2 regions of the Virgibacillus ihumii genome follow, and region 1 is predicted to be linked to the other one. Evidence: riboswitches for the same ligand, from Rfam matches in the RefSeq annotation. Region 1 holds a riboswitch; the other holds the start of a gene.
What was found. Region 1 has a riboswitch for preQ1 ahead of queF (preQ(1) synthase). Riboswitches for the same ligand answer to the same signal wherever they lie in the genome.
Positions count from the first base shown of each region.

Region 2: another riboswitch for preQ1. It lies ahead of queC (7-cyano-7-deazaguanine synthase QueC); the one in region 1 lies ahead of queF (preQ(1) synthase).

Region 1 covers NZ_CACVAN010000001.1:1,710,183-1,714,016, forward strand. The annotation lists gene HUX68_RS08505 (YndM family protein) at 1-34, shown strand, start outside; gene HUX68_RS08510 (metallophosphoesterase) at 326-1,147, shown strand; gene queF (preQ(1) synthase) at 1,472-1,972, opposite strand; PreQ1 riboswitch class I at 2,037-2,083, opposite strand; gene HUX68_RS08520 (LacI family DNA-binding transcriptional regulator) at 2,182-3,159, opposite strand; gene glcP (glucose transporter GlcP) at 3,198-3,834, opposite strand, start outside.
Region 2 covers NZ_CACVAN010000001.1:233,443-237,276, reverse strand. The annotation lists gene HUX68_RS01190 (NRAMP family divalent metal transporter) at 1-735, opposite strand, end outside; gene queE (7-carboxy-7-deazaguanine synthase QueE) at 982-1,704, opposite strand; gene HUX68_RS01180 (6-carboxytetrahydropterin synthase) at 1,701-2,135, opposite strand; gene queC (7-cyano-7-deazaguanine synthase QueC) at 2,132-2,791, opposite strand; PreQ1 riboswitch class I at 2,871-2,915, opposite strand; gene HUX68_RS01170 (dicarboxylate/amino acid:cation symporter) at 3,093-3,834, opposite strand, start outside.

The DNA of each region.
Region 1 (3,834 bases):
AACGGATACTGACCGGAAAAATAAAGATGAGTAGTTAATGGCAATCGCGCGGCACTTTGCTTCCGGTGTCGCGTGATTTTTATTTGATTGACCTTCTCAATCCGCTCCAGCTTTTCATGAAAACCAGACAACAGCTTGAATCATTGTCAAATTTACAATATAATTTTCTGGATTCTACGCTTTCATCATTCGAATTTCCCTTCTCTCATGGCCTTACCCCTGCCTTAACAGTTTTTTTACAAACTAAAAATATTGTATATAATGACATACAATTCACGCTATGCTAAACTTATATCCACAAAATTCCTTTTAATTGGGGTGCCACATGAAAAGACTGTTCATTGTTTTCACATTGCTTGCATCTGTTTATTCGCTTATACGTCGAGTTCATTTTGAAACTGATAATTTCAAGTTGAAAAAAGTTGCATCTAAAACGGATAAGATACCGGCTGAAACAAGCTTTAGCATTTTGCAGATGACTGACTTGCATAATAAAGTATTTGGCTTTAATAATGAACAGTTGGTTGACATTGCAAAAAAAGCCAACCCCAACATCATTGTTCTGACCGGTGATTTACTGGATGATGATACGAAGGCGCTTGGCAGTGTTTTTTCCCTTGTCGAGCGATTAACAGCCAATCATAATCATGTTTATTTCGTCTCGGGAAACCACGATTGGGCAAACGGCCGCAAAGCTGAATTGCTGAACGGTTTACACGACCGGAATGTAACCATCCTGAACAATCGAAACACGCAGATTATAATCGGTGAAAAAACACTCAACCTGGTTGGTGTCGATGATCCTTCTAAAAAACATGAAAACATAGTAGAAGCATTTAAAGACATTGACTTTAATAATTATACCGTACTGTTATCGCATGCACCGGATATTATTAAAACATATCCTTTGCTCAAAGCTGACCTTATTCTAAGCGGACATACACATGGCGGCCAGATACGGGCTCCGTTTATCGGGGCATTGGTTGCACCTGATCAGGGACTTCTTCCTAAGCTGGACAAAGGTGTTTTTGAGATCGGTCCTGACCAGTATCTTTATATCGACAGCGGGCTTGGCACCAGCAGAATTCCGGTGCGTTTTTTAAATCAGAGTCAGTTGAGTTTGGTGACGATTACGGGGAACGGCTAATACTTACTCGATAAATTAACTTTTGAGGGATCGGGGCAAGGTGCTTATTGTTCCACTTGGGAGCTGTGTTTCCCCCATTTGGAGACTGTTCTCTCCCGTTTGGAGACTGCATTCTCCCATTTGGAGACTGTCTCTCCCGTTTGGGGACCGTTCACTCCCACTTCAACAGCTTTCACCCTTCTCAAGCCTCAATCTAATTAAAAAATGACACTTCCCCATCGGAAGTGACCTTTTTTATTCGGCTGCGTATCTTTAAATACACTGCAAACAATGCATACCCAGCTTTTCACTCTCATACGAAAAACAGCAGAACTAACGCATACGCTACCGGTTATCAATTTTTTCCGTATACATGTCATGATTCATCAAACGGTGGTCGGCCATTTTCTCAAATTTAGTTCCGGATTTCCCATAGTTGCAATATGGATCAATGGAAATTCCTCCACGCGGTGTGAACTTTCCCCACACTTCAATATACCGTGGATCCATCAATTCAATCAGATCATTCATGATGATGTTCATGCAATCCTCATGAAAATCGCCATGATTGCGAAAACTGAACAGATACAGCTTTAATGATTTGCTCTCCACCATTTTCACATCAGGAATATAACTAATATAGACCGTTCCAAAATCGGGTTGTCCCGTCATCGGACACAGTGTCGTAAACTCGGGACAATTAAATTTTACAAAATAATCCCGCCCAATGTGCTTATTATCAAATGTTTCCAGCACTTCCGGTGTGTAGTCAAAAGCATAGGTCGTCCCCTGGTTTCCCAGTAAAGACAAATCGGTTAATTCATCATCCTGTCTCCCTGTCATTATCAAAACCTCCTATCAAAAGAAAAAACCACTGCCCAAGGCACATGGTTTTTGAAAAACATTTCATCTGTCCTTAGTTTTTTTAAGAGGGTTTAAGCTAAGAACCTCTTCCATTATTTAATGGATAAATGACATCTGATATACTCGCTTTAGTATACGGTGGAATAACAACAGTGTCAATAACAAACCGGTTCACCATTAAGCCGTCCACTTCAACTCTCCCGCTCAATCAACTCTGTAGCAAGGACTACCTTCTTCGCCACGGTGCGTCCATTCAAAATACGCTCTTCCAGCAGGGAGACCGCCGTCTCACCCATCAATTCGGTATATACTTTGACAGTGCTCAACGATGGTGAAACGTACTTTGCAACACTGGAGTCGTTAAATCCAACGATGCTTACACGCTCGGGTATTTTTACATCAAGATCGTTTAAAGCGCGCATTGCACCGATAGCGATTGAGTCATTTGCACAGAAGAATGCACCGGGAAGGTCATCCCCCAATGTATGGACTGCTTTTTCCATCATTTGATATCCGGATTCAACCGTAAAAGTTCCTTTAAAGCTGTACGCCTTATTAAAACAGCCTTTTTCCTGCAAAATACTACAGTAGCTTGTGAATCGCGGATCATCCAGTACTTCTGTTGATCCGAAAAACTTTTCTTCGCCAGCCAGCATACCGATTTTAGAATGTCCGTGATCCAAAAATCGGTTTAGAATATCCGCTGTTGCTTGATGAAAATCCACAACCACCGAGTCAGCTGATTTTCCGGCATGGATATCATCCACAAAACAAATGGCAGTACTCCATTTTTCCAGCTGTTTCTTCTGCCGGACGGAAAATTTCCCGATTGCAATGATGCCGTCGACGTCGGGCTTTTTCTCGGTATTTTGAAATAAACGAATGTACGCATAACCTGCCCGATCCAGTTTTTTCTCCACGCCAAGTCTGATGGAATAATAGTACATGTCGTTCAGCTCTTCTTTTTCCGTATACCAATGAACAATTGCAATCCGTAGATGCTTATTTTTCTTATCAAGATGTTTTGTGTACCCAAGCTGTCGGGCAGCATCCATAATCTGTTGTTTCGTATCGGCTCCCACGGACAGACTTGGGTCACTGTTGAGAACACGGGAAACAGTAGCTATTGATACATTCGCTTTTTGAGCAATATCTTTTATGGTAGCCATTTCTTCCACTCCGTTCCTGAAAATGCAGGATCATCACCTTACATATTACCTGAATCAGCACCCGAAGTCCGTTTTCTTAGGTCTGCTTCAATTTCCTCAAGACTGCGGCCACGTGTTTCAGGCAAATATTTGATAACGAAAATCATCGCCCCAATTCCAATTGCAGCAAAAATCAGGAATACCTGTTCAATGCCCATTACCTCTGTCAGCAACGGGAAAAATTGCGCAACGAGCAGGCTTCCGATTGACAGTGCCAGTGCAGAAATACCTGTTGCAGCACCGCGGGCACGCATTGGGAACAATTCCGGCAGCATAACCCATAAAACCGGTCCCCAGGTAATCGCGAAGAAAATAATGAACAAGGTTAGACATGCAACAATGATCCAAGCTCCGGCAGTTGAATCAAGCCCTATCGTCCAAATCAAACCTGCCATAATCAATAGCGAAGCAACCATCCCAGCATTACCGGACACAAGCAGCTTTTTCCGATCAATCTTATCAATAATCATGATTGCTACAATGGTCATAATCACGTTAACTGTACCAATCCCGACTGTACCAAGAATGGATGTCACATCACCAAGTCCGGCTTCACTGAAAATGGTTGGTGCATAATAGATTATCGCATTGATCCCAATAATTTGCTGGAATAACGCAAATGCACACCCAATGATC
Region 2 (3,834 bases), 1.5 Mb from region 1:
TGTTGTAAAAACACCCCAGTTGGCAGCTCTCCCGGCAAAACCGGCATTTTCTTTCCCTTTAATTCCAGCATCAAGCAGCCTATGCCCGCCTGCGAACGTTATATAACCGCCTACAGTACCGCCGATTAACGTAATGGCAGGCAGCAGCATTGCTCCATAATCCCCCGGGAATACGCTGTTTACAGCTGCTTCTGCGACTGGCGGGGAAGTTGTAACCATCACAATAGCAACCATTGTTAACATGACTATTCCAAGTGTCAACGCAACATAATCCATAATTTTACCTGAGTTTTTCAAACTGAATACAATTACGGCAAGAATCGCGGTAATGATTGCTCCAACCTTGGGTGAAATACCAAATAAAACGTTCATCCCCAGACCTGCCCCACCGACATTACCGATGTTAAATGCCAGGCCGCCTAAAACAATTAAAATGGCAATGAACGTTCCCAATCCGGGCAATACCATATTCGCTACATCCTGCCCTCGTTTTTTGGAAACGACCAATACGCGCCATATGTTTAACTGTGCGCCGATATCGATAATAATCGATACCAGAATCGCAAATGCAAAACTTGCTGCAAACTGGTTTGTAAAATAAGAAGTTTGCGTCAAAAATCCAGGTCCAATCGATGAGGTAGCCATCAGGAAAATAGCTCCCCAAAATACTTGCCTTTGCTTTTTCGTCATTTTTCCGGTGTTTAAATCGGATTCATCATACTCACGTTTGGACATAATCGGCCTCCATTCATCTTCATTGTATTTTTTCATATTTTATAATATTCGACAAGAATTGCCAAATCCCTTCTAAAACAAACCGATTCGTATTTACAAAAACCCGGCAGCTTCCGAATCCGAAAGAGCCGGGCAGATTATGACAGACATGATGTACATCAGGTACCAGACAACTATAATTTACTTTGTGCAAAAGCCCCATCGATATATATTTCAAAGAGTTATCACCGACTGGGATAATACTTTTCACACTCCCCGCTTATTCCCCCATAAATAAGTATGAAGCTGCGGAAGCACACGAACATTTCGTAATTCATGACTGTCCATCACCTGATCCACCAGCCAGTCATACCGATTCACCAGCCTGCGAAGAAGCTGGTCATCATCTGCATTTCCGGTATCGTCATTACCAACCTGCAAAAATATTGGGACATTTGGATATCGTAAATGAACCCTCTTTGCATACTCCAAATCAGCCAAATCAAAAATAACAATCTTTAAACTGCAAGTTCCTTTTTGTTCTTCCTGCAGTGAAGTAATCATATCATCAAGTACGAAAAAATTGGTTTTCATTCCTGAACTGGGTGGTTTAGGTGACAGGGTCAACTCGTCAATATCGGTAAACCACGGCTGCCACTTGCTACCTTGCGTTTCCAACGCGATCGTTACCCGATTCTCATGTAACAAATCAACAAAGTCTCCCAACGCGGAAAGCAATGCCGGGTTACCCCCTGAAATGGTTACATGAGCAAATCGCCCGCCAGCCTGACGATTCAGTTCTTCCCAAACCTCTTCCGGCTCCATCAGCTTGATGTTTTCTTTTTCTGAGCCGTCCCAAGTAAACTTGGAATCACACCATGAACAGGAATAATCACACCCCGCCGTCCGGACAAACATTGTTTTTTGTCCAATAACCATCCCTTCTCCCTGAATGGTTGGACCAAAAATTTCAAGAATTGGCAGCTTCATTGATCCGTTTCCCCCTTTGGCCGATAGATGCAATAACTTGTAGGTGTCTCACGTAAAAAAACCTGAAGGCAAACAGGCTGATTATCCAGATTATTCAAATAGCCTTGGATAATCTCGTAAACTTTTTCTGCCACGACTTCGGTTGTTGGGAAATAAACCTGCTGATTGGAAAAAACGGGATCCTCATTCAATGTGGTGTGATCAAACCGCTTATGAATCAAATCCTTAATCGTTTTAAAATCGGCCAGAAAACCGATTTGATTCAGTTGACCACCAGCAATCGTTATATTCACAAAATACGTATGGCCGTGAGTGTATTGGCATTTCCCTGCTGACTCATCAGCAATATAATGAGCTGCGGAAAAATGGAACTCTTTATTCAATTCATATGCATAATCATGGTCGGGAACAGGGTAAATTTGCTGCATCATTTTACCACCCCTCGACGCATTTCGTATTGCTCCAATCCGTTACTGCGGAGTTTACACGATGGACATTCTCCGCAGCCTTCCCCCTTGATTCCGTTGTAGCATGTCAGCGTATGTTCTTTCACAAATTCAAATGCACCAAGCTGATCGCTCAATTCCCACACCTCTGATTTATCCCGCCACATTAATGGTGTATGCAGGACAAACTGGTCATCCATGGACAAATTCAGTGTCACATTCAACGACTTGATAAAATTATCCCGACAATCCGGATACCCGCTGAAATCTGTTTCACTTACACCCGTAATAATATGTTTGGCACCGATTTGTTTTCCCAGAATAGCGGCAAACGATAAAAACAATAGATTCCGTCCTGGTACAAATGTTGACGGTATTTCATCGTCCGTAATTTTTATCTCTTCCCGTGTTAAGGCATTTGGTGCAAGTTGATTTAACAAATCCATATCCAGCTCATGCTGACGAACATTTAATTTGGCACAAATTTCTTTTGCACATTCCAGTTCAGCAATATGACGCTGCCCGTATTGAAATGTGACTGCCTCCACATGATCAAACTTCCTCAATGCCCAAAACAGGCATGTCGTACTATCCTGACCTCCGCTGAAAACAACTACTGCACTTTGATTTTGACTACTCATTTTCTGTCCCCTTTCTCAAATGAAAGAAAGAGATTCAAAAATACCATAAAAAAAGACAGCACTAAGAAGCCACTGTCTTGTCTCCCTAGTTTTTTATAGAGGGATGGTTTCGAACCTCTCCTGCATCATGCAGATTTCTATATTTTATTTCACCTTCTAGCTTAGCATGCCTGCAAATTCCTGTCACGTGGTCGATTGCGGAAAATCTAAAAAACGATGCAGCAGGGAATACCCATCGCATCGTTTTTTCTTTCTTCACTTCATCTTAAGAATTTCTCCATATCCTGGTTGGTCAAAAATCCTACCCCGCATCTCCACCGGAAACTTTTTTCTCACTCGCATCCACAACAACACTTGCAGCAGCATCACCTGTGACATTGACCGATGTGCGCATCATATCCAGAATACGATCAATACCACCAACCAATGCAATACCTGCAAGCGGCAGGTTAACTGCACTTAATGCCATCGTGAGCATGATGAGACCAGCCCCTGGTACACCAGCGGTTCCAATTGATGCTAAAGTACCGATCAGTACAACTGTAACCATCTGTGAAAAAGTCAAATCGATTCCAAAGTATTGGGCAACAAACATCGAACAAAGCCCGACATACAATGCTGTTCCATCCATATTGATGGTCGCGCCCAACGGCAATACGAACGTGCTTGTTTCTTTGGAGACGCCAAGGTTTTCCTGTGCACTCTTAATCGTTACCGGCAATGTACCGGAACTGCTGCTTGTACTGAAGGCAACGGCAGAAGCAGGAAAAATACCTTTAAAAAATGTAACCGGGCTCATTTTACCGAGTGATTTAACAACCAATGAATAGACTACAAACAGTTGGATAATACACCCTGTAACCATTGCCAGAATCAGCTTGATTAATGGAAGCAATACATCCAATCCATACTCCCCCACAACAGGAGCAAGCAGTCCAAATACACCGATCGGAACAATAGTCATGACCATGCCGGTTATTTTGTACATTACTTCCGCAAACCCATCAAAAAAATCTTTTACCGGTTTGGCTTTTTCCCCTACT